3 regions of the Paraburkholderia dipogonis genome follow, and region 1 is predicted to be linked to each of the others. Evidence: riboswitches for the same ligand, from Rfam matches in the RefSeq annotation. Region 1 holds a riboswitch; each other region holds the start of a gene.
What was found. A riboswitch is a leader RNA that binds a small molecule or an ion and turns the genes downstream of it on or off. The one in region 1 is predicted to bind manganese.
Positions count from the first base shown of each region.

Region 2: linked by a shared signal. The riboswitch ahead of mntP (manganese efflux pump MntP) and the one ahead of ACFSNN_RS10500 (TMEM165/GDT1 family protein) in region 1 are both predicted to bind manganese.
Region 3: linked by a shared signal. The riboswitch ahead of ACFSNN_RS26435 (sodium:calcium antiporter) and the one ahead of ACFSNN_RS10500 (TMEM165/GDT1 family protein) in region 1 are both predicted to bind manganese.

Region 1 covers NZ_JBHUFR010000008.1:99,561-105,169, forward strand. Annotated here, with positions in the region: gene ACFSNN_RS10485 (DUF1810 domain-containing protein) at 1-235, shown strand, start outside; gene ACFSNN_RS10490 (GFA family protein) at 733-1,137, shown strand; gene ACFSNN_RS10495 (low affinity iron permease family protein) at 1,165-1,683, shown strand; gene ACFSNN_RS10500 (TMEM165/GDT1 family protein) at 1,739-2,329, opposite strand; yybP-ykoY riboswitch at 2,339-2,521, opposite strand; gene ACFSNN_RS10505 (hypothetical protein) at 2,603-3,343, opposite strand; gene ACFSNN_RS10510 (anti-sigma factor family protein) at 3,533-4,336, shown strand; gene ACFSNN_RS10515 (DUF1571 domain-containing protein) at 4,333-5,340, shown strand.
Region 2 covers NZ_JBHUFR010000001.1:408,280-413,888, forward strand. Annotated here, with positions in the region: gene ACFSNN_RS01680 (bifunctional diguanylate cyclase/phosphodiesterase) at 1-1,419, shown strand, start outside; gene ppnP (pyrimidine/purine nucleoside phosphorylase) at 1,545-1,865, opposite strand; gene mntP (manganese efflux pump MntP) at 2,027-2,596, opposite strand; yybP-ykoY riboswitch at 2,606-2,772, opposite strand; gene ACFSNN_RS01695 (potassium transporter Kup) at 3,157-5,082, shown strand; gene ACFSNN_RS01700 (amino acid permease) at 5,291-5,609, shown strand, end outside.
Region 3 covers NZ_JBHUFR010000021.1:160,674-166,282, forward strand. Annotated here, with positions in the region: gene ACFSNN_RS26415 (UvrD-helicase domain-containing protein) at 1-854, shown strand, start outside; gene ACFSNN_RS26420 (c-type cytochrome) at 976-1,875, opposite strand; tRNA gene ACFSNN_RS26425 (tRNA-Arg) at 2,150-2,225, shown strand; gene ACFSNN_RS26430 (outer membrane protein) at 2,569-3,132, shown strand; yybP-ykoY riboswitch at 3,227-3,398, shown strand; gene ACFSNN_RS26435 (sodium:calcium antiporter) at 3,499-4,509, shown strand; gene ACFSNN_RS26440 (HAD family hydrolase) at 4,580-5,609, opposite strand, start outside.

The DNA of each region.
Region 1 (5,609 bases):
CGATGCTTATCTGCGCCATCCGGTACTGGGTGAACGGCTGAGGCAATCGACCCAATACGTCAACGTTGTCGAAGGTTCTTCAATCGAGGACATTTTCGGGTATCCGGATTATCTGAAGTTTCATTCGTCGATGACGCTCTTCGAGCGCGCGGCGATCGACAAAGCGCCCTTTGCTGAAGCGCTCAGGAAGTATTTCCACGGCCAGGGTGATCCGCTAACGTTGGAGCGCTTGTAGCGATGAGGCACGCAGGCTCGACATGCCCCATGCAGTTCGAGTCAGCTACGCGTATGCCTTTTCTTTTTGGGCTTCGGCGGTGCGAGCGCAGCGGTCCAGAAAGCGGTGGTCCCGCGCTTTGCCGCCGCCGTCGCGTGACCGCGCGCTGAGCCCGCCACTGCGTTGGCTCCGCTCAGCCACATGCTGAGAAACGGGTTCTTTTTCATCCACGGATTTTTCATGTCGGGCCCGATCGAATAACGGTTGTCCAGTTCATCCCTCACAGAGATCGCAACGGGCATACCTGTCGGGCTGCGATTTTGTAAGTTCGTGCAATCGCGCATCGCGCGGATACCCTGGACGTTCAGCTAATTGCTTCAGCAGCTCTCGTGATAAGTGGGCATACCGTTTGCTCAGTCGAAGAACGTCGATACGAGTCGAACGCGAAGATTCCGAGGACGAGAGATAAGTAACGGTTTGACTCGCAGTCCCCGCGCTCCGCGAAGGAGGGTGCAGTGATGGCGAACAGTGAATCAGTCGGACAAACCGGCGGATGTGCGTGCGGCGCGGTGCGGTTTCGCGTCACCGCGAGCCCCCGGCGAGTGTCGATATGTCACTGTATGACATGTCGGCGAATACACGGCAACGTGTTTGGCGGTTATGCCATGTTCGAGCGTGCCGCCGTGGAATGGTCCGGTCCTACCCAGGCGTGGCAAAGTTCGCCCGAGGCGCGAAGGCATTTTTGTCCGACATGCGGGTCGGTCGCGTTCATGGAACACGACGACAGTGACGAACTGGATCTTCCGCTTGGCGCCTTTGACCGCGTGGACCTGTATGAGCCGAGCTACGAGCTTTGGTGTTGCCATAAAGAGCCATGGCTGCCCGCCGGGGTGCGCGCCGAATATAACGAAGACAGACTATGACGCTTGTCGAACCTTCTGGAGCCGGTCATGACGACACAACCCGCCGCGTCTTCATCAACTGACGAACTCGATACCGTTCCTGACACATCGAGCCCTGCGTACGCCAGCCGTCATCCGTTGACGCGCCTGTTCGACCGCTTTGCAAGCCTCGTTACGCGGTGGGCCGGCTCACCGGCCGCCTTCTGCCTTGCTGTACTGACGGTCGCTGCCTGGGTAGTCACAGGGCCCATCTTCCACTACTCGGACGGATGGCAACTGGTCATCAACACCGGCACCACCATCGTCACCTTTCTCATGGTCTTTCTGATCCAGCAGAGTCAGAACAAAGATAGCGTGGCGTTGCACCTGAAGTTGAATGAATTGCTTTCCTCGCATCGAGCCGCGAATAACGATTTGATCGGTATTGAGGACGCGTCCGAGGAAGAACTCCGAAGGCTTGCGGCAGCCTACCTGCGTTTGTCCACTCAGTCTGCCGCTGATGCTCCGGGTTCGCCCGCAAAGGGCGGCACGGTGGAGGAACCGGTCCGGCAGACCGTCGAAAGTTGACGACAGCGGAGTCGGTGTTGCGCACTCCGCAAGCGTACCAAGCCGACCCTGCGGACTAGAACAGCGGGTGCTCGTGCGGATACAACGCCGTCCTGAGGGCAAAGCCACCGAGGACAACGAAGATCACTGCGGCCAGAATGTGGACCGCCTTGGTCGGCAGACGGTCGGCAAACTTGTGTCCCAGGTAGATGACGGGCACGTTGGCCAGCATCATGCCGAGCGTGGTGCCGGCGACCACGCCGAAGAATTCGTGAAACCGCGCGGCCAGCGCGATCGTGACAACCTGCGTCTTGTCGCCCATTTCAGCGAGGAAGAACGTCAGCGCCGTGGTGCCGAACACACCCATCGGATGCTTGGTCGACAGCGCCTCGGCGCCGTCGAGCTTGTCGGGAATCAGAATCCACACAGCCATGACGGCAAATGACGAGACGACCGCCCAGTTCAAAATCGAGGGACTCAGAACGCTGGCAAGCCATGCGCCCAAAGCACCGGACGCTGCATGATTGATGAGCGTTGCGACAAACACGCCGAGAATGATTGGAATGGGCTTGCGATATCGGGCGGCCAGCACCAGGGACAACAGTTGGGTCTTGTCGCCGATTTCGGCTAGACCGACCACGCTGGTCGAAACGAGGAACGATTGCATAGGTTGTGAGCCGGGCCGCGCAGTACGTACGCGATGACGCGCATTCCGGCGACCCGGTCAGGTCGGAATGCGAGTCATCGGTCTTGCCAGGCATAGTGCTGTGCACGCCATGGCGGTCTGTCGACCACCAAGTATGTTGACGGGCACCCTCGAGCATTGCAGTCGAGGCGGCTACTCCCCAATGAGAGCGGCGATTCTACATTGTCTCGGTCGAGTAACGCAAATCGTCAGATTTCCGGAAGCGGGTGCGTCGAGATAAGAGAAGGCGGCCTCTCACATCATGCCGCCCGAGCTTCCAATGCCGCCGACTCCGGTGCCGCCCGTGCTGTTATTCGGCGATGTAGCAATCGGATGTGCCGCCCCGGTCCTGGCCATCAGCGCGACGGCCGCGGCATCCGGTTCGCCGTTGGCGTCGATCGCGCCGCGAGCCAAGAGCGCTTCGAGATCGCTGTCCTCGCCAGGTTGGCCCGCAGAGAATGCGGTAGTCAGGAAATTGGGCGCGGACAGCGTGACACCATACATCTGCTGCAAATTCTGGACGACCGCGGCCTGCGCGGTCAGAACGTCGGCCTGATTCGCCAGCACTTGCTGGAACTGCGAGTTCACCGCGAAGCCGGCGATGAGTCCGGTCTCATTCGTACCGAGTTGCGCCGCCAGATACGACACCAGCAGATCCGTCTCCGGCGTGACGTTGTACGTACCGCCGGCGAACGCAACGGAGTGCAGCATCGTTACGCCCGAGGTCGCGGCGATCAGGCATGGCATCAAGGCGTTGAGCGCTGCGTGAAAGTTTCCGTTCATATCCGCTGCAACCGACATCGAACCCCGCGCGCAGTCGATGTTGATCGTCGCATTCGCCAAGGCCTTGCCCGTTGCCGCCGTGCCGGCGATCGAAACCATCGACGTCCCGCCGCTGCCGCCGCCACCACCTCCGCAGCCCGCGAGCCACACGAGGCCCGCCACCAGCAGCGTTGCGCCGACAGGTCGAATGGAGTGCTGCTGTCGAATGTTCATCGAAGTCTGCCGTCGATTCGGACACGACATCTAAACGATCCGGCGTCACCGCCTATTCCATCTTTCGCGCAAACCTTCACATCACACGATTGGAATAGAGCGACCCTGCCGGGCGTTTATTCAGGGTATTGATGCTGGGTCTTGCGAGTCCCGCATCAGGGCAGGGTAGATGCAAACGGCAACTCACCCATGAAGGACGACACCAACCGCGGGAGGCGAGGCGTGGGCAGCATGGACTGGCGATCGCTATCGGCGTTCGCTGACAATGAGCTGTGCGCGTCGGAGCGCGCGGCCACGCTCGTCTGGCTGACGACCGACCCCGAGGCGGCCGCACGCGTGGCCGATTACCGTGCGCAAAAAGCCGCGCTGACGGCATTGTTCCGGGAGCCGCGAGACGACGCGCGTTATATCGTCGTGTGCCGCCTCGCGCCGAGATGGCGGCGGGCTGGCCTTGCCGCCTCCTGCATGGCGATGGGCGTGGCGCTCGGCTCGTCATCTGCCTGGGTGTCGGCGAAATTCGCGGCGGAGACACCCGTGTTCGCGGAGCGCGCCGATCTCGCTTTCGCGCTGTACGCGCCCGAGCAACGCCACCCCGTGGAGGTCGCGGCGCTGCCACGCGATCATCTGGTCAACTGGTTGTCGCGGCGCCTCGATCGACGCTTGTCGGTGGCTTCGCTGCGGGGATATGGGTACGCGCTGATCGGCGGTCGCCTGCTGCCCGGCGAATCCGGACCTGCCGCGCAATTCATGTATCAGAACACGGCCGGCGCCCGGCTCACGATGTACGTCGAAGCGGTTCCGGAAGATGCGTCGGCATTCCGTCTGTTTCGCGACGGTGACCGCAGCACGTTCTACTGGGGCAGTCAGGGAACGGGGTGCGCGCTGACCGGTCAACTTTCCGAGGTCCAATTGCGGCCCATGGCGATCGACGCATGCAGCACGCTCGGGCAATCCTTCAAACGCCGCTTATCGAGCACGGATCAAAACCCATGACGTTTTGCGGGTCTGGCATTCCCGATCATCCGATGCGGCGGCGCACGCTGCCTGCCGCGCGACGCCCCGCAATCGCGCAGATGTTGCGGTACGTGCTCGCCTTGACATGCCTGGCTGTCTCGGCGGCCGCGTTTGCGCAACCGGACAGCCCGATGGCGCCGGCTCCGTCCGCTGCATCGGCGGGATGTACGGATGCCGGCGCGTCGGATACCGTGAACGCGGACATCGACGAATTCCGCTGTCTCACGGCTCGCGAACAGGCAATGTCGTTGCGCGCGCGGATCGAAAACCACTCGATTCTGACGCTGACCGACGATCAGCTCCTTGCCTTGATGGACGCGATGAAGCCAGATGCCTTCGTCGAATACGCGAAGTCCGGGATGATTACCGACGACGCCTACCAATACAGCATGTTCCGGCAGGAGCGCATCTCCGGAAGATGGCCGGCGCGGCCCGATCACATGGTGATCCGATATCAGGACAGCCCGCGAAGGGTCTACGTAAAATGGCTGCCCGACGGCGCCCATGCGGGACAGGAGATTGTCTACGACGAAACCACGGACCCCGGCAGCATCGTCGGCCATCTCGGCGGCCGCTTGCATGTCGTGTCGGGCAAGGTCGCCGTCGACGGTCCGTTCGCGCACGCGCAGTCCCGCCATAGCGTCCGGGACCTGGGCCTGCAGTTCATCGCGCGCACCGTCGAGCACGACGCGCGCAGTTTTCGTGAAGAGGGCCTCAGCGAAAAGCCGAGCCGTATCGAACTCATGAACGCGCACGGCACGCGGTTGCTGGCGTGGACATGGACGGCTCCGTCGGGACCGCCCGCGCATTACGCACCGCGTGTGCGGCTGCTGTTCGATCTTCAGCACACATGGCCCAGCGGCGAGGCCGCCTGGGACGAGCAGGGCGGCCTGCTGGAACTGATCCGTTTCGAAGACGTCGAACCGCGCCACTGGAGCGAATTGGTTTTCGATCGCAGCAACCCCGAATATGGTTTCCGCTGACAGCGCGCTGCGGGGAAACTTTTCACACGAGCGCCGCTTCCTCACCTAGGACCCATCGTCCATTAATATCTTTTCCGACCTAATCACGCCGGAAAAATATATTGGACGTCTTACGCGTCCTCTCGCACTATTCGTACCTTCCCAGCCGCGCGCGCGTGTCATTGCCGGACGCAAGCCGCCAGCCGCACGCAATCGCTGCGCCGTCGCTGTCCGCAAACAGCACTGCGGCCAGTCTGGGCACAATTCCAATTTGACGACCCCAATACCTG
Region 2 (5,609 bases), on a different contig from region 1:
GCCGTGATGAGCGACAACGGCACGGTCAGTCACTATGTCGGCACGCATCACGACATTACCGAACGCAAGATCGCGGAAGAGCGAATCAAGGAACTGGCCTTCTTCGATGCATTGACTCGATTGCCCAATCGCACCTTGCTACTGGATCGCCTGAGGCAGGCTATCACGGCCAGTGCCCGCAACGAAGCGTGTGGCGCGCTGTTGTTCATCGATCTGGATCACTTCAAGACGTTGAACGATACCCTGGGTCACGACAAAGGCGATCTGCTGCTGCAGCAAGTGGCGCAGCGTCTGGCAGACAGCGTACTCGAAAGCGACACCGTGGCACGAGTGGGCGGCGACGAGTTCGTGGTGGTGCTCGGCAACCTGCACAGGAACCGCCAGGAGGCGGCCAACCAGACGGAGGCCGTGGGCGAAAGAATCCTCGCCGTTTTGGGCAGTCCGTATCAGCTTGGCAAGATCGAGTACCGCACTAGTGCGAGTATCGGCGCGACGGTGTTCAGAGGCCATCAGGCCTCGATCGACGAACTCCTCAAGCAGGCCGACCTCGCGATGTACAAGTCCAAGGAACGGGGACGTAATGCCGTCCGTTTCTTCGATCCCGACATGCAAACCGTCGTCGTGCAGCGAGCCGCGCTGGAAGCGGGCTTGCGCAATGCCATCGAGGACAACCAGTTCCTGCTCCACTACCAGGCACAGGTCGTGGGTACGCGAGTGACAGGCGCGGAGGCGCTGGTGCGCTGGCAGCATCCGCAGCGCGGTATCGTGCCGCCCGCCGAGTTCATTCCGCTGGCCGAAGAGACCGGACTGATCGTTGCGCTGGGAAGCTGGGTACTGGAGGCCGCGTGCGCGCAACTCGCGCAATGGGCAACGCGGCCCGACATGGCGCATCTCACGATTGCGGTCAATGTCAGCGTCCAGCAGTTCCGCGAAGCCGATTTCGTGGACAACGTGTTGACGATTATCGGTCGCACCGGCGCGCGGCCCGACAGGTTAAAACTGGAGCTGACGGAAAGCGTGCTGGTCGACAATGTGCAAGACATCATCGAGAAGATGAGTGCACTGAAAGCGAAAGGCATCGTCTTTGCACTCGACGATTTCGGCATCGGCTATTCGTCGCTGTCCTATTTGAAGCGCCTGCCTTTGGATCAACTGAAGATCGACCGCTCATTTGTGCGCGACGTCCTGGTCGATTCCAACGACGCCGTGATTGCCAGAACTATCGTGGCGCTTGCGCGCAGCCTCGGTTTGGGTGTGATCGCCGAAGGCGTCGAAACGGAGGCTCAGCGGGATTTCCTCGCGGCAGCGGGATGCTACGCGTATCAGGGCTATTATTTCTGCCGCCCGCTTCCTATCGAGGATTTTGAGGCGCTGTTGAACAATGTAGAGACACGTCAATGCGTGGCTGAGCGAACATGAGACACGTGGCGTGCCGCCGGTGACGTAGCGCTGCTGCAATCCACGTGCGTTCTTTATGAAAAGCCCGCGCTTTTATACGCGGGATTTAGAGCGCGTCATTCCAACGTCGTGCAATGCGACGCGTTTTACAGATAGCTGCAGACGTAGTCGAGTGTTTCGATCACGTCGATATCGAAGCGGCTTTTCCCGGGCACCGAGAACGACTCGCCCGCACCATACGTCTTCCACTCGTCGCTGCCTTCGAGGCGGATGCGGCATTGGCCGGCCTGCACTTCCATGAGTTCAGGCGCGTCGGTGCCGAAGTTGAGCGCGCCCGGCAGGATCACGCCAAGCGTTTTGCGCGTGCCGTCGGCGAACAGAACGGTGTGCGAGACGCACTTGCCGTCGAAATAGACGTTGGCTCGTTTAACAATGGAAACCTGATCGAATTGCGTTGCGGCCGTCATGCCAATCTTCCTCTGGGTTGTCGTGAATGGAGGCGTTTGCGTGGACTTCAGGTCGGACCTTCGGGTCGGACGCGGAGCCGCCATCATACAGGCGGCCGGTGGCGTCAGACGCCGATCGCGCCGAAAGAAATGGAGATCTGCGGGCCGCAGTCAAACACCGTCTAGCCGAAGACCTTCAGATGCTCAGCCAGGATCGTGCTGCCAATGCCGATCAGCACGATGCCGCCCGCCAGTTCCGCGCGCCTGCCCGCCACGTGCCCGATGACACGGCCGAGCATCACACCGATCGTGACCATCGCCATGGTGGCGAGACCGATCGCAGCGGCCGTGGAATAGATGTTGACGTCCACGAAAGCGAGGCCCGCACCGACCGCCATCGCATCAATACTCGTGGCAAAGCCGGTTAGCGCCAGCAACCAGAACGAATGAGCCGACGGCTTCGTTTCCTCGATTTCCTTGGTGTTAAAGCTGTTGAAAATCATGCGGGCGCCCAGGACCAACAGCAGCGAAAACGCGATCCAGTGATCCCATGCCGAGACGTATTGCGCCGCGGCTTTGCCGAGAAACCATCCGACCAGGGGCGTGAGTGCTTCGATGACGCCGAAGATGAGCCCTGTTCTGACCGCCTCGCGCCAATGAGGACGATTGAGCGTGGCGCCTTTGCCGATCGCGGCCGCGAAGGCGTCGGTGGACATGGCAAAAGCAAGGAACAGCGTTGCGACAGGATTCATGAGAGGAGGGCTCGTGGTCGGGCGGAAAACCGCGACACACCGCCGCGCCCGACCGGTCGCGTGGTGTGTCGATGGTCTTGCCAACCAAAGGGCTACCTGCACCACGGTCTGCGCGACCGAGAATGTTGATGCAGGCGCTTCTGGGTAGAAGCCGGCTACTCCCCAAAGACAGGTGCGAGCATACCATGTCGAAAGGCTGATGTAATGGTGCTTGCGTCCTGCATGTCTGCCCGAGAAATAAATCGATCACTACTTCATGTATCAGTAGCGTGGCAAACGGCCGATGGTATATGTTGAATTAGCGGCACACCGGCCTTTCGGAAAAAAGACAGTCACGTCCGCGAAAGGCGGGTACGCAAACATCAGAACAATAAGAAGGCGCATAAAGCATCAAAGATGGGACGCACGTTTCTTGTACGAAAGTTGCTTCCGCGATGCTGACTATTGGGGCGCAGGCGACTCCTCGAAAAACGAGGCCTGATAAAAGCATGAAGCGGTTCCGCACGCGCAGCGGCCCAAGCCGTATGTTGCATCGCGAGAACGCGAAACTGGAGCGAGACATGAGCCAGTCAGTATCCGCCGCGCCCGATGCGGGCCATTCCGGCGGGCGCGGGCATCATCGCCCGGCGATGCCCGCACTCGCGCTTGCAGCATTAGGTGTGGTGTACGGCGACATCGGCACCAGCCCGCTGTACACGCTGCAGACGGTGTTCAATCCAGTCAACGGGCTGTCGCTCAACGCGCTGGATGTGGTCGGCATTGTGTCGCTGATCGTCTGGTCGCTGATCGTCGTCGTCTCGCTCAAATACGTCACGTTGATTCTTCGCGCGAACAATCACGGCGAGGGCGGGATCATGGCGCTGCTGGCGCTCGCCGCGTCGTCGGTTTCCGCGCGGCCGCGCTTGCGCCACACGTTGCTGGGCATCGGCATCATGGGCGCGGCGCTCTTTTACGGCGACAGTGTGATTACGCCGGCGATCTCGGTGCTGAGCGCGGTAGAAGGTCTCGAAGTGGCCGCGCCGTTCCTTAAAACCTGTGTGATTCCCGTGACGCTGGTTGCGCTGGTCACGCTGTTCCTGATGCAGAAGCATGGCACGGCCGGTATCGGCATCGTGTTCGGACCGGTGATGGTGCTCTGGTTTGTCGTGCTTGCCGTGGTGGGTGTCGTCAACATGATGCGGGCGCCCGCGATTCTCGTCGCGCTCAATCCGCTCACGGGGCTGGCGTTCTGCCTGCATCATCGGTGGCTTGCGTTCGTTGCTTTGGGCGCGGTCGTTCTGTCGTTGACCGGCGCGGAAGCGCTATATGCCGACATGGGACATTTCGGCGCGAAGCCGATCCGGCTGACGTGGTTCGGCCTCGTATTTCCAGCACTCGCGCTGAACTATCTGGGGCAGGGCGCGTTGCTGCTTGCCGATCCGGGCGCACTGCAAAATCCGTTCTACAAAATGTTTCCGGAATGGGCGCTGTATCCGATGATCGTGCTCTCGACGGTCGCGACTGTGATCGCGTCGCAAGCCGTTATCTCGGGTACGTATTCGATGACCAAGCAGGCGATGCAACTCGGCTTTCTTCCGCGCATGAATGTCGTCTATACATCCGAAAGGGAGATGGGGCAAATCTACGTGCCGGGCATCAACTGGACGTTATTGGCTGCCGTCGTGGCAGCGGTGGTCGGCTTCGGGTCATCCACGGCGCTCGGCTCCGCGTACGGTATCGCGGTGACCGGCACGATGCTGATCACGACCATCCTGACGTTCTTCGTCATTCGCTATGCGTGGCACTACAACTGGTTTCTATGCGTGTTCGCGACCGGCTTCTTCTTCATGATCGACGCGGCATTTTTCTCCGCGAATCTGCTGAAGCTGATGGAAGGCGGATGGTTCCCGCTTCTGGTCGGACTGATCATCTACACAATCATGGCAACCTGGGGAAAAGGCTGGGAGATGATGCGTGCCGAAGCGCGCGTGAGAGCCGGGACGACGCCGCTCAAGCCTTATCTCGCGACACTGCTGAAGGAATCGCCGATTCGTTGCGGTGGCACGGCGATCTTTCTTTCTCCGGATCCTGATGGTGTACCGCATTCGTTGATCAACAATCTGATGCATAACCGCGTGCTGCACAAACGGGTGGTGTTCGTGACGGTCAACAACGAAGAGATACCGTGGGTGCCCGCCAGTGAGCGCGTGAGCGTGCATCCACTCGATTCGGAATGCTACCAGGTCACAATCACGTATGGCTTTATGGATGAAGTCGATCTGCCGCGCGCACTTGAAGTTTGCAAAACGTACGGTTTGTCATTCGAGCCGGCGGAGACTTCCTACTTTCTGAGCCGCGCGACTCTCGTGCCAACTCGTGATAGCGGCATGGCGATGTGGCGAGAGCGTTTGTTCTCGGTCATGTTGCATAACGTGGGGAACGTCGCGGCTTATCTGAAGCTGCCGGCCAATCGAGTGATCGAGTTGGGGGCGCGGGTGGAGATTTGAGGATTGCCTAAGAACGCGAGCAAAAGCTTTGACCGCGGACGAGACAGAATCAAATATTCACTTTGCTTTTAATTCGGAATACACTGAATTTTCCATTCTCCTTACCTTACCCGCTAGTCTTCAGTAACAGATGTTTTTGTCGTGCTCCGCGAGCCGAAGCAAGCCGAGTCGGCTCGTGCCCAACACCAATTGAACGGGACGACTCATCATGGCTGATACGAGCTACATGGCACGAAAATCCGTCGCCGATATTGTGGGAAGCGCCGACGCGGATGAAGGCCATTCACTATCGAAATCACTCGGCGCCATCAGCATTACCGCGATGGGTATCGGCGCCATCATCGGCGCCGGCATCTTCGTTCTGACGGGCACCGCCGCAGCGCAATTCGCGGGCCCGAGCATCGTCTTGTCGTTCGTGCTCGGCGGCATTGCGTGCGCATTCGTCGGTCTCTGCTATTCGGAACTGGCTGCCATGTTGCCGGTATGCGGCAGTAGTTACACGTACACGTATGCCACGCTGGGTGAAA
Region 3 (5,609 bases), on a different contig from region 1:
TCATCCGCGCAATCACTACGCCGCGACGCGGCGTCGGCAATACGACGCTCGAGGCGCTCGGCTCGTTCGCGGGTCAGGCCAAGGTGTCGCTGTTCGAGGCGGTGTACATGGGCGGTATCGAGGCGCGTCTGTCGCCGCGGCAGATCGAACCCATGCGCGTGTTTTGCGACTTCATGCAGCGTCTCACCGATCGCGCCGAGAAGGACGCTGCCGGCACGCTGCTCGACGAACTGATGGACGCGATCCACTACGAGGCCTATCTCTACGACGCATTTGACGAACGTCAGGCGCAGTCCAAGTGGCAAAACGTGCTGGAGTTCATGGAGTGGCTCAAGCGCAAGGGCACGAAGGCTGAGCCAGCGGGCGCGACGAACGACGAAGCCACCGGCTACGACACCGCCGACGGTTTCGGCGACACCGGCAAGAGTCTGCTCGGCCTGATTCAGACCGTGGCGCTGATGTCGATGCTCGAAGGCCGCGAGGAAGATCCCGACGCGGTGCGGCTTTCGACAGTGCATGCGTCGAAGGGTCTGGAGTATCCGCACGTGTTTCTGGTGGGCGTCGAAGAAGGCATCATGCCGCATCGCGGCGGTCCCGACGACGAGCCGATCGACGACGCGCGCATCGAAGAAGAACGCCGGCTGATGTACGTGGCGATCACGCGCGCGCAGCGCAGTCTGCATCTGAACTGGTGCAAGAAGCGCAAGCGCGCGCGAGAGACGGTGGTGTGCGAGCCGTCGCGCTTCATTCCAGAAATGCTGCTCGACGACGCTCCGCCCCCGACGCCCGAAGAAGCGCCGATGTCGCCGAAAGACCGGCTCGCGAGTTTGAAGGCTCTGTTGCAGAAGCCTTGAGGCGGCGCTGAGAACGTTGAGATCGCGTGGGCTTGTTTGCCGGACAAGATATAAAAAATCCCTGCACCGCGTTGCCGCGGTGCAGGGATTTTTTAGTGGTGCGGATAACGCCGCGAGCGTTTTACTTCACCGCGCTGACCATGTAGTCGACGGCGGCCTTCACGTCCGCGTCGGATGCTGTCGAGCCGCCCTTCGGAGGCATCGCGCCCTTGCCGTGCAGCGCGTAGTTATAGACCGTGTCCATCGGCTCTTTCAGACGCGGCGCCCAGGCGTCCTTGTCACCAAACTTCGGCGCGTTCAACACGCCGGCCGCATGACAAGCCTGGCAAACCTGCTGATACAACGCCTTGCCGGCCTGCGACGCGTCCGCGCTTTGCGCGCCAGCTGCTGCCGGCGCGGCTGCTTGCGGCACGCTCGCCATGGCGGCCATCGCCGCGGCGGCCTGAGCCGCACCCGCGTCGGAAGCGCCGGCCGGCGCCGCGGCGGCGGCACCGGATGCCGCCGCTGGCGCGCCCGCTGCCGGCTGAGCCGGTTCAGGGAAACTTCCGCCGGAATTGTTGGCCATGTAGGCGACCGCGCGGGCGATTTCGAAATCGCTGTAGTCGTCCGGGCTGGTGCCGCCTCGCGGGGGCATCGCGCCTTTGCCGGTGAGCGCCGTGTGCAGCAGCGTGTCGAAGCCCTGCGCGATGCGCGGTGCCCAGTCGGCGGTATTGGTGAATTTCGGCGCGCCTGCCGCGCCCGACGCGTGACACGCGGAGCACACCGCCTTATAGACTTCCTCGCCGCTCTTGTAGACGCGCGGCGCGTTGGCGTCGCGAATGTCGACCTGGGCAAATGGCTTGATGCGGGCGGTGACCTCGGCTTCGGAGAGAGAGTCGGTGCCGGCGCCGGTGCGCGTCGAATTGTCGACGTAGATCACCAGCAGAACGATGATGACGATCGGTACCGCAAAACTGGCGATGATCGCGGCGATGAGCTGCCCGGGGGTTTTGATCGGGGCTCCGTGTGGTGCTTCGCTCATGCTTGTCTCGTCTCCGTGGGTATGTGAGCGGTACAGCGTGACGGCAACTTCTTGTTCTTTAATCAGCCACGGACGATTATAGACGGAACATTTCGACGGCGGCGAGGGGCGCGGCGCGGTGTTCAGCAGGCGTTTACCCGCATCGCGCGGGTTGTGCGAAACACCGCGAAGGCCGCCATTCAGGCCGTCCGGTGGACGGTATGGCGGAAACCGGGTATCCTTTCGGTCTCGCTTTGGCGTCGCATCCGTTCTGGTGCCGCGCTTTCGTGTTGAAGCGCCCGTAGCTCAATGGATAGAGTACTGCCCTCCGAAGGCAGGGGTTGCTGGTTCGATCCCAGCCGGGCGCACCATAAAGAATCGATCTCGCTCAAGGGCTTACGCAATGTGCGCCAAGCCCTTTTGTTTTTTACGGCCCTGTCGTGTTCGCACGAGTGCCGCCTAAGGTCCCCGCATTCCCGCAAACAGTCCTTTGGCGACGCCTTTCGTACGCTCGCATGTCCTTTACAGATTCGTCCGAAAACGTCCCTCTTTATTTGTGCCACAAATTAAGAATCGGACGTTTGAAGGTCTCCATGCGGACATTTCGCATAGCCCCATCCTATCCCCTTAATTAGCATGTTTTGATCATGCAATTTCTATCGCGCGTGAATATTCCCGGAGCGGCATTTCTAGATCGCTTCACTGATTAATAACGTGTCGCGATCCATTCGCGCGCCAATCGTTTTATTGCAGGTCATGTACAAAATAACCCGGCTGATTTTAACCGCATCGATCATGATGCTATCCAATCTCGTCCACGCGCAATCGGCGGCTCCTCAAACGGGCGCAAGCGAGTTTGCCGGCCCCTATGTGGGTTTCAAGTTGGGCGTGAATACCTCCGATGCCTCAGGCGCCGTCAATAAAGCATCGCATACCACGGTTTTTCCGGGGTTTACAGCGGGATACAACTTCGATGTCGACCGCTTCGTGGCAGGCGCTGAAGTTTTTGCCGATCTGCATCACGGCTCGACAACTTCTAAAGATGGCGGAATCGATGCGAAACTTGGCATGCCATTCAATCAGTGTATGCCGTACATACGTGTTGGATTGACAATGGACAAGCCGGACACACGCCTTCACTGGGGTTTAGGCGTCGAATATAAGTTTGCAAAACACATGAGCGCGCTAGGCGAATGGACAACCGATACCAGCAATCACGACGGCACCCGAAGAACAAACAACAGTTTCACAATCGGCGTGCAATATCACTTCAACTAACGCGCTAAACTCGCGCCCACTGGCTAACCGATTAGCCCGAACAACCACCTTCACCGCAACAAGGTTGTTGAAAGCGCCCCCCTGCCGTTAGAATCCCTCGGTCACTGGGGAGTAGCCTTCCTTCATCCATTGAAGGAGAGCGCGTCAACATACTTGGCCTGCGGGTCATGGCGCGTTCGACCGGGTCGGTTTGGCGAGACCATTGACGCACTGCCTCGTTCTGGTCGGACGGGCGGCGGTGCGTCATTGGTTTGTCATCGACGTCCGACCGCGGAGCCGCCCTGTGAAACATCGTCGTAACTTGCCAGTTTCCCCTACTCCCCGTCCGCCGCGCCGCCGCGTCTGCTTGATTGCGGAGTGCCGCGCATGACCGGCCTCCTGCTCGAACTTGCCATCATGCTCGTCGTCATTCTGGTGGCGGCTGAGCTCTTCACCAATGCACTCGAGCATCTGGGTGAACGTCTCAAGATTTCCGAAGGCGTGACGGGTTCACTATTCGCCGCCGTCGGCACCGCGTTGCCCGAGACGCTCGTGCCGCTGCTCGCGATCGCCAGCGGCACGACGGATAGCGCGGTCAATCAGGAGATCGGCGTCGGCGCGATTCTCGGTGCGCCGCTGATGCTTTCCACCCTCTCCACCTTCCTCATGACGCTCGCGATTCTCGGCTCGCGGGGCGCGCGCGGCTGGGTCGCGCCGGAGCGCACGGGCTTCACGCGCGACCTGAACTATTTCCTGTGTGCGTTCGTGTTGGCCGCGGCCGCGATGTACGTGCCGCATGAGCAGATGATCGTGCGCGCGCTCTTCAGCCTGGCGCTGGTCGGCGTGTACGTCACCTATGTGGTGATGACCTTCCGCGCATCGAATGAATTGGTCGATGCCGGCCACGGCACTGAAGCGCCGGGCAAGATGCTGATCGCGCGCCTCGGCGTGCCGACCAACCTCGCGACCATCGTGGTGCAATTGGCGCTGGCCGTCGCGTTGCTGGTGTGGGGCGCGGAAGGCTTCATCCATGGTGTGCGCGGCGTGTCGCAGGCGCTCGGCGTGTCGCCGCTGCTGCTCTCGCTGCTGATCATTCCGATCGCCACCGAACTGCCCGAGAAGGTCAACAGCATTCTGTGGATTCGCCGCGGCAAGGACACGCTGGCGTTCGGCAACATCACCGGCGCGATGGTGTTTCAGGGCACCCTGCTGCCCGCGATCGGCATTCTGCTGACGCCGTGGGTGCCGCGTATCGAAGTGGTGACCGGCATCGTAGTCACGCTCGTCGCCGCGGCGTGGCTGCGGGTCAATGTGCGTGAGCGCGGCGTGCCGGTGTGGGCATTGCTGGTTTGCGGGGTGCTCTATGTCACGTATCTGGCGATTACGCTGAGCCGCTAGACGAACCGCCGGCCACAGGTGAAAACAGTCGCGGAAGGCCGCTTGTCCAACGGCCTTCCGCGTTTCACGCTCAGTTTGCCCGGGTCGTCGTCGCCGTTGCGGCCGCTGTCGCGCCGTCCGGCTTGAACACGGTTCTCCAGTCATCTTTCATATCGACGACCAGCCAGCCTTTCGCGGCGGCTTCGTCCAGACCTTTGTCGAGCTTGCCGCTCTTCGCTGCGCGGTCGTATGCGTATTCGCGCTGCGCGTCCGTGTGATGCACGAGCGCGGCGAGCCGCGGGCCGTCGCCTGCCGAGGTCCATTCGAGCATCGGCGCGTCGCCATCCGCGTTGCCGAACGCGATCACCGGACGCCTGCCGATCACACGATCGATGGCCAGCGGTTTGGCCGAGCCGTCGAGCAACGTGTCGACCTGCGCGAGACGCGTCAGCGAAACCGCGCCGTTACTCTGGCCGTACCGGTACTTGACGGTGCTGCCGATCACCTGCTCGGGCGGAATGCCATACATGCGCTGCGCCACGTCGCGGACAAACTCGACGTCGCCGCCCGTCACCAGATAGGTCTTGAAGCCATTCGCGCGCAGATAGGCAAGCAACTCGAGCATGGGCTGATACGCGAGATCGGCATAAGGCCGGTTGAAGCGCGGGTCGCTCGCGGAATCGAACCATTCGTGCACGAGCGCGGCGAACTGATCGCCCGTCATGCCGGCGTGGGCCGCGGCCAACACCCGCATCGAGCCGGCGTCGCCGCTTGCCGCCACATTCCTGAGATTGCCTTTGAGGATCGAGCGGAACGGCTCCTGGCGCTTCCATTCCGGATGCCTTGCGGCCACCGTCTTCACGCGTTGCAGCGCGAACACTAGTTGGACCGGAGCGGGCTGCTCCGGCCACAGCGTGCCGTCGTTATCGAATACAGCGATCCGGTCGGCACGCGGGATGAAATCCTTGGACTCTGGCGTCGTCACCAGCGTCACGAAGTCGACGATCGACCGTGTGGTCTTCGTGTCGTTCCATGACGCCAACGCGGCGGCCGCCGATGCGCCGGTCTGCGACACGCCGTCCTGCCGGGGCGTCACCGAGCAGGCAGAAAGAAGGATAACG